Regions from separate parts of the Exiguobacterium sp. s102 genome, predicted to be linked through region 1. Evidence: riboswitches for the same ligand, from Rfam matches in the RefSeq annotation. Region 1 holds a riboswitch; the other holds the start of a gene.
What was found. A riboswitch is a leader RNA that binds a small molecule or an ion and turns the genes downstream of it on or off. The one in region 1 is predicted to bind FMN.
Positions count from the first base shown of each region.

Region 2: it holds a riboswitch for FMN, as region 1 does, so the genes downstream of both, KNQ02_RS01600 (ECF transporter S component) here and ribD (bifunctional diaminohydroxyphosphoribosylaminopyrimidine deaminase/5-amino-6-(5-phosphoribosylamino)uracil reductase RibD) in region 1, are expected to answer to the same signal.

Region 1 covers NZ_JACSML010000007.1:60,049-64,470, forward strand. The annotation lists gene ribA (GTP cyclohydrolase II) at 1-1,110, opposite strand, end outside; gene ribE (riboflavin synthase) at 1,110-1,736, opposite strand; gene ribD (bifunctional diaminohydroxyphosphoribosylaminopyrimidine deaminase/5-amino-6-(5-phosphoribosylamino)uracil reductase RibD) at 1,721-2,767, opposite strand; FMN riboswitch at 2,926-3,070, opposite strand; SAM riboswitch class I at 3,223-3,327, opposite strand; SAM riboswitch class I at 3,543-3,645, shown strand; gene KNQ02_RS13905 (alpha/beta hydrolase) at 3,706-4,422, shown strand, end outside.
Region 2 covers NZ_JACSML010000001.1:329,627-334,048, forward strand. The annotation lists gene KNQ02_RS01585 (DUF1462 family protein) at 1-69, shown strand, start outside; gene KNQ02_RS01590 (NAD(P)/FAD-dependent oxidoreductase) at 420-1,472, opposite strand; gene KNQ02_RS01595 (YuzB family protein) at 1,565-1,798, shown strand; gene KNQ02_RS01600 (ECF transporter S component) at 1,859-2,425, opposite strand; FMN riboswitch at 2,583-2,722, opposite strand; gene KNQ02_RS01605 (HesB/IscA family protein) at 2,839-3,189, shown strand; gene KNQ02_RS01610 (NAD-dependent epimerase/dehydratase family protein) at 3,314-4,180, shown strand; gene KNQ02_RS01615 (GNAT family N-acetyltransferase) at 4,177-4,422, shown strand, end outside.

The sequences.
Region 1 (4,422 bases):
ACTTGCCGGTACTTCATGCGGAACCCGCTCAAGCACAGTGATGCCGTACGTTTCGAGCGCTTGCTGTTTATCCGGGTTATTCGTCATCAAACGGATTTTCGTGACACCGAGATCCTGAAGCATCGCTGCTGCGACGGCGTAGTCGCGTAAGTCGGCTGCAAATCCGAGCGCATGGTTCGCCTCGACCGTATCGAGTCCTTGTTCTTGGAGCTCATAGGCTTTCAGCTTCGCCATCAGACCAATCCCCCGCCCTTCTTGACGCAAGTAGAGGACAGCACCACCTTCCTGTTCAATCCGGTCGAGCGCCGCGTCGAGTTGCGGACCGCAGTCACACCGTTTTGATCCGAAGACGTCACCCGTCAGACATTCGGAATGAACCCGGACGAGCATCCCGTCTTCTGCTTCACCTGATAGCACCGTGACATGTTCCTTGGCGTCAGGTGTCGTATAACCAAGCATCCGAAACGCCCCGTGCGTCGTCGGTAACAAGACTTCCGCTTCACGGCGGACAGAGCGCTCGAGATAGCGGACGAGAGCATCGATCGTAATCATTTTTAAATCATGTTCTGCTTTATACGTCACTAAATCATCAACCCGTGCCATCGTCCCGTCGTCTAAAATGATTTCACAGATGACGGCCGCTTCGGCGCTTCCCGCGAGCCGTGCCAAATCAATCCCTGCTTCCGTATGACCACGCCGGACGCGAACGCCGCCTTCGTTTGCGATCAACGGAAAGATGTGTCCGGGACGCTTGAACTGCTTTGGACCATCCGTCAACATCCGCTGAATCGTCATTGCCCGTTCCGCTGCACTGATGCCGGTTTTCGCATCTTCATGATCAATGCTGATCGTAAAAGCCGTTCCCTGCGGATCCGTGTTGACATCTGTCATCGGCCGGAGTTCGAGTCGTGTTGCGATATCCGGACTGACCGGGACACAGACGAGTCCTTTGCCGTAAGTGATCATGAAGTTAATCATCTCGGGGGTCGCGTGTTCCGCAAGTAACACGAGATCCCCTTCGTTCTCACGGTTTTCATCGTCACAGACGATGATCGGTCGTCCGCGTTTTAAGTCATCCACTGCTTCTTCAATCGAATCAAATCCGTTCATCATGCTTCGCCTCCTAAAAATGCCGACCAGTCCGTCTTCGCATCCTTCTGCGTAAAGTGATAGAGATGTTTCGCCATCAAGTCACATTCGATATTGACGAGGGCACCCGTCTGCAAGCGATCGAACGTCGTGACTTGGCGTGAATGGGGAATCAATGAAATCGTCACCGCGTCGTTTCCGACATGTTGCAGTGTCAGGCTCGTCCCATTAATCGCAATCGATCCTTTCGGAATACAGTACTTGCTCCAGTCGCCTGCCTCAAAACGGTATTCCATCGCTTCACCGTCCGGTCGCCGGCTGAGAAACCGAGCCGTTCCGTCGATATGACCGCTGACGAAGTGACCGCCGAACCGTCCATTCGCCGGCATCGCGCGTTCGAGTTGAACGGCTGCTCCGACCCGTAACGTCTGCAGCGACGTCGCTCGGATCGTCTCATGGACGGCATCGGCCGTGAATCCGCTCTTCGTCATCGCCGTCACCGTCAAACAAATCCCATCAACGGCAATGCTGTCGCCAATCTTTGTTCCGTCAAGCACTGCTGTCGCTTCAATTTCGAGCGCCAGCCCGTTCGGACGGGGGACTTTCCGTTTTATTGTGCCAAGTTCTTCAATCAATCCGGTAAACATGTCATCCTCTCCTTTCGTACATACTGGAGATGGACGTCTTGTCCGATTTGGTTCATTTTCACTAAATCAAAACGGTCTTCGATGTCCTGTTCCGTCGTCAGAGACTTGGTCCTACTGAAGAGGGACGGTGCCTGATAGAGTTCGATCGTATCCACGAGATCCGCTTCTAAAAATGCGGATTGAATCGTGGGACCGCCTTCAATCAACAGACTGCGAATACCTTGTTCATATAAAAGTTCGAGGATTTGGTCCGGTGTCGCATACGCCCCGACGAAAACCGTCACGTTCTCGCGCTCTATCGTACGTGGCTGTTCCGTCAGCCAGTACGTCGGATTCAAGCCATCGTTTAAGACTTGGAATGTTTCAGTCAGGCGCCCGCGGCGATCGACAATGACACGGACCGGTTCGATGCCGGTCGAACTGCGCAACGTCAGTGCCGGGTCATCGATGATCACCGTGTCGCTTCCGACGAGAATCGCGTCGTGTATCCCGCGTAACTGCCGTCCGTCAGCACGTGCCGCTTCCGAAGTGATAAAGCGTTGTTCACCCGTCGCAATCGTCCCGTTCATCGTTTGGGCGACTTTCACTGTGACATGCGGACGTTTTCGTTCAATCGCCGTCCAAAATGGTTCATACAGTGCCACTGCCTCGTCTTTTAGTAGACCGACTTCGACGTCAATCCCCGCCTGACGGAGACGTGTGATACCGCTTCCTGCGACGAGCGCGTGGCGGTCCTTTGTCGCGACAAAGACGCGCGCAATGCCGGCTTTTAGAATCGCTTCCGTACACGGCGGTGTTTTGCCGTGATGATTGCACGGTTCGAGTGTCACGTAGAGATCGGCTCCGCGTGCTGCTTCACCTGCCATGAGGAGCGCTTCGACTTCGGCATGGGGTCCTCCCGCATAACGGTGGGCCCCAAAACCAACAATCCGCCCCTGTTTGACGATGACGCAGCCGACACTCGGATTCGGGCTCGTTTGACCGTTTAACATGTGTGCTAGTTGCATCGCATAACTCATGAATGTTTCCATTTTTTCCGCTCCTTTCAATAAAAAAGACGCCTCCTGTAAAAGGGGCGTCGTGATTGAAGGATTGACGAAATAAGCGTCTCGCGTTTCTGTTTTTACACATACAGAAACAGACCTTTCCCTGAAAACATTTTTTCAGAAAATGGCAGCAAGCGCATTGTTTCGTCCTTCTCCCATCCGGACTTTACCGTCGGCCCTGGAGTCTCACCAAGTCAGCCACAGTGCGTACACTGCAGGTCGCGGGCTCATCGATTTATCAATCGCATCACCGCCGGTTGGGATTTTCACCCTACCCCGAAGAACTGGTTATTGAGTTATACAGCTCAAGACTAGCACAGGTCATTCTAAAATACAAAATGAATTGTATTTCATTCTCTTTTTTTAGGAAAACATCAAAAAAAGGACCCTTCTCTTAAAAGAAAAGGATCCTTCCATCTGCACTAAGGCAGAATCCGCTCCGCTCATCTTTCAGACAAACGTCTGACGGAATTGGCACAGTACGACGTAAGAAGTCTGTTGCCGAGGTTTCGTAGGGCCAGTCCCTCCACCTCTCTCGATAAGTGCTACGGTATGAAGTTCATATGTGTGATGTTTCAAGTCGTTCTTATGTCGTGAATCTAATGCTTACACTACGGGGATTCCTTTCTCAAGTCAACCATATTTTCAAAATTAAACCAAATTACCCAGTTTATCAATTTCGACTTCTTTTTGACGTCTTGACAACGTATTTCAATCAATGCTATCCTCTTCACAATGATTATTCCGACAATTCCTATACGATATATCAAGAGTGGGCGAGAGATCTGGCTCTACGAACCCACGGCAACCTGCAACATGCAAGGTGCTCCGACCAGCAAAGCCGATGCTTTGGATGATACTTACGAGAATCTCGTAGTGCGCCTAAAGCACTACGAGTTTTTTAATAGAAGGAGGAACCCTTTATGAATTCATCATCACCCGTCCTGTTTGGCGCAGAAGCTTTTTTGATTGAACGAGGTCCAATCGGTATTTTACTGTCTCACGGTTTTAACGCAACCCCTCAAAGCGTCCGTACTGTCGGAGAGCAGTTTGCCGCCCAAGGGTTTACCGTGTATGCCCCGCGTCTCGACGGACACGGGACGAGCATCCGTGATTTCGAAGCGTCGACTGCTGAAGATTGGAAACAAAGCCTCCGCCAAGGGTTCGACGTCTTAACCAATCATTGTTCGTCCATTTTCATCGCCGGACAATCGATGGGTGCGACACTTGCCCTTGCACTCGTCGCGGAAGGATTACCTGCTGACGGATTGATTACGATCAATGCAGCGTTAGCGATTCCTGCCTATGAAGCATTATCTTTTGAAGACTGTCCACGCTACTTAAAAGAAAGTACCCCAGACATTAAACGTGAAGCGTTTGAAATCATCTATGACCAGGTCCCTGTCGTCTGCGCATCGGAACTTTTGACCTTGATTGACCAGACACGTCCACTCTTACCAGCCATCGAGATTCCAACACTTATTTTATATTCTGCCGAAGACCATGTCGTCCCGCCTGAAAGTTCGGATTACCTTTATCAAGTCATCGGTTCGACGGACAAACGGAGCTATTGCCTGCTTGACTCCTATCATGTCGCGACCCTCGATTACGATCAAGAAACGATTGTCCGCGAGGCAACA
Region 2 (4,422 bases), on a different contig from region 1:
GAAGGGTATGTTCAACTGAAAAAAGTCACGCGTGCGATTGATCTGAAATTGAATCAGGCTGCGCAGTAAACTTCATTGACGTTTAAAAATCCCCAAAGTACCTAAGCGGACTTTGGGGGTTTCAGCGTGTAGACAAAGTAGTATGGGGTGATCAAAGATTGTTTCTTCTTCGTTGCTTTCCTCGGGCGAGGCGCAAGCCCCTTGATCCTGGCGGACAACGAGCAGGGTCTTGCCTGCCTCTCGGCAGCGCGAAAAAACGCGCTTTTTCCCGCAGGAGTCAACGAAATGAAAAGCTTTTTAGGCCGGTGTAAGAAAAGGTGAGGAGAAAGCAGAGGCATGTAAGCCTCTTTACTCTACATAAGTGGTGTATACAGCCTAAAATCCCCAAAGCGCCTAAATGGACTTTGGGGATTTTGCGTTTATTTAATCTTTTTATGTTTCCATAAGACACCTGATTTTAGAAGGCGTGGCACTTTTCCCGTCAGGGCCTGTTTACCCATGACGATTCCGAATCCATCTGATTTTCCGAGTGACCCGAGCATGCCGCGTAATTTGATTTCCGGTAATTTCGGAAGTTTTTTTCCGGCCCATTTCGCTTCAAGGACATCAACGACTTGATCCGCTTGATGCTCTGCGAGCTGTCCGCTTGGTGCATACGGGAGGCTCGCGCAATCACCGATGACGAACAAGTTATCGTATTCCGGAACGTGATGATGCTCCGCTAGTTTAATCCGTCCGCCGCTATCTGCTTCAAATCCGAGGTCACGGACAACTTTGACGGGTTGCGTTCCGGCTGTCCAAATCGTTAAGTTCGTCGGATAGACGTCCTCACCGTTGCGGACATCATCTGCTGTGACGAGGGTGACGTTCGAATTGTTGATGACATCGACGTCATGCTCCTCGAACCATTCCTGAACGTAAGAGGATACTTTATCAGATAAGAACGATAGGACAGATGGACCACGATCGAATAAACGAATCTTCAAGTCCTTGCGACTTTCGTGGAGTTCACTTGCCAGTTCAACACCCGAGAGACCGGCACCGACAATCGAGACCGTCGCGCCGGGCGACAGTCCACAAATCGCTTGATGCGTTTTGCGTGACTCTTCGAGTGTCTGAATGCTATAAGTAAACTCTTGAGCACCCGGTATGTTATGGTATTTATCTTCGCAACCTAATGCGATGATGAGATCGTCATAAAAAAGTTCTGTCCCGTCTTGCAAGAACACAGAATTCGTCTCTGGCGAGATGTTAACGACATGCCCATATTTATATGTGAGATGTTTCCCCTCCGGAAATTCAATCCGGACATCACGATCGGATAATGTACCTGCTGCAAGAGCGTAATACTCGGTCTTTAGTGCGTGATACGGCAATCGATCGACAAGCGTCACGGCGACCTCTTCATCCTTGAAGCGTTCACAAATTCGCATTCCGCCATATCCGCCACCTAAAACGACTAGTTGCTTCATAACTTAAAATCCCCCTTAGTTCCCCTAAATCAGTCTGACCTTGTATAATACGACAAGAGGAAGGTAAATTCCTGCTTAAAGGAGGAAAAAAAGTGAATCCCATTATTGAATTTTGTATCAGTAACTTAGCGGCAGGGACCCAAGTCGTCATGTCACAACTCGAACGCGACCCGAATGTCGATGTCGTCGAGTATGGTTGTCTTGGCTACTGCGGCATCTGCTCGCTTGACCATTTTTGTCTTGTTGACGGCCAGACCGTCATCGGAGAGACACCGGAAGAACTGTTAGAAAACATCTACGCTAAAATCGAAGAAAATGAACTCTAAAAAAATCCCCCACCTCAAATGAAGTGGGGGATTTTGTCGGTCGGCGGGCGCGCCTAGGACTTATGCAGCTTGTTGACGACGGTTGATCCAAGGTTTTAATTTTAAGAACAGCGGAATGAAGAGTGCTGAGATGAAGAGGGCCTTGATGATGTTGAACGGCAAGATACCAGCGATGATCGTTGTCCATTTGACAGCCGGATCAAGCATGTAGTCCATCCCGAAGAACCAAGCATATGCCGGGAGGATCAAAACATAGTTGAGAATCGCAAGTCCAAGTGCCATGGTAATGGTTCCTGCGACTAAGCCGGTTGCAAGACCTTGCGTTGATTTCTTTTTATGGTAGAACCAGCTGACAGGAAGAATGAAAGCAACACCCGCTGCAAAGTTTGCAAGTTCGCCGACCGGAACACCGCTTCCGCGGAAAATATAATAGAGAACGTTCTTCAATGCTTCGACGATTACACCCGCTACCGGTGAGAACATGATAGCAGCAATCAACGCCGGGACATCACTGAAGTCGATTTTTAAATAGTTCGGTAAAAAGGGTAGTGGGAAGTTGAGTAACATAAGAACAAATGAAATTGAACCTAACATTGAGAGTGTGACCATTTTTTGAGTGCGTTTCATACGAGTAAAATCTCCTTTTTTTCGTTCCTCTCGATGAAGTATTGGCATGACTGCGTCCAAAATAAACCCCCGTTGAATAAGATTCAACAGGGGAGAAGTCCGCAATAAAATAAGCCTATCCGAAATGTGCAAAATCGGAATAAGTCTATATACATGCCGCCATCTTCTCCCATCCAGACTATACTGTCGGCTCCTGAGTCACACAGAATCAGCAAATAGCGCCCTATTCGCTCGCGGGCTTCAGACAAAAGTCTGTTTACCGCCGGTCGGGAATTTCACCCTGCCCTGAAGATGGAACGATTTAATTTTTTTGATACAATTCATTTATACAACGAATTCAAGATAGTTTCAAGCAACTAGGTTTCGAATCTACGTAAAGTTGCGTATACTATAGAAAAAGGGAAGGTGATTACATGATCCAATTAACAGAAGCAGCTGCTCTTCAAGTCAAAGAGATGATGCAACAAGCGCCGGACGATGAAAGAAATCTCCGCATGCTCGTTCAAGGTGGCGGATGCAGTGGTCTCTCCTACGGAATGGGTTTCGATAGCCAAAAGGAGACGGACCTGACATTTGAGCAACATGGCGTCAATGTCATCGTCAATGAAAAAGACTATCCGGTCGTCAAAGGATTAGAAATTGACTATAAACAATCGATGCTTGGTGGCGGATTCACAATCACGAATCCGAATGCAATCGCGACATGCGGCTGCGGGACATCATTCAGAACAGCGACGAACGCCGGGACACCCGGTGGTTGCTAACTCACAACGTGGACCTCAGAGTCCGCGTTTTTTTGTTTTTTCGTGAGATACAGGATTTTAAGAATCGGGTAGAGAAGACAGTAGGGCAACGGAATGAGTACGTCATCATTAAGGAGGACTATCGATGCGAAAAGTGTTGATTTTTGGTGGGACACGTTATTTTGGAAGACGCCTGGCATTACGACTCGCTGACGCCGGCGATGATGTGACGCTCGTCACACGGGGGGAACATACGCCACCTGTCGCGAAGGGCTTGACATTCTTTAAAGGGGACCGGACGTCAAGCAGTACGATGAAAGATTTAGGGAGTCAAAACTGGGATATCATCTACGACAATATTTGTTTTAATCCATATCAAGCAAAACTTGCCGTCGATGCATTCGAAGGAAAGGTCGGACGCTACATCTTAACGTCGACGATGTCCGTCTATGACGGGGGAGGAGCAAATCTTTCAGAGCGGGATTTCAATCCGTTTCTCGGGAAATATGACTTGGAACAGGAACATGATTACGGGGAAGGAAAGCGCCAAGCAGAAAGTTATTTCTTTCAACGGGCGACATTTCCTGTTATCGCCGTTCGCTTCCCGGTCGTCTTAGGACCGGATGATTACACGGAACGTCTCGTCTTCCATGTGAAACGTGCGCTCGCAGGGACTCCTGTGGTGGCTGAAAACCTCTATGCGAAAATGGGATATATCTCAAGCTATGAAGCGGCCTCGTTCCTTGAATGGTGTGGTCGTTCGACGATGACAGGACCAATCAATGCAGCGAGTGACGGGGTGTTATCGATTCAAGATTTGATGGATAAGATTGACCGTGTCGCAGGAACGGAATCAACGTTCGCGACGACGGGCGACGATGAATCACCACTGGCGCCAGAACGTGATTTCTACATGGATACGTCAGCAGCGAAAAAAGCCGGCTATTTATTCCAACACGTCGACGAGTGGCTCGATCGACTCATTGAAGAGGAGGTACGAAATCACAAATGATTACGTTAGTAAAACCGTCCGTCCATCTCGAAACGGAGTATTTAGACTTTTTGGCAGAATGGGAACAATCCGGGGAACCGATTGTCCCGAGTGTCGTCAGCAAAACGTTTTTACCCCTCGCTGACTTTTTAGAGGAGCAGGAACAAGAGGCATTGACGGCTCCAGAGAACTGGGTGACGCACTCGACCTATTGGTTTTACGACGGGAAACAAATCGTCGGTGCTGTGAACTTCCGTCATGAC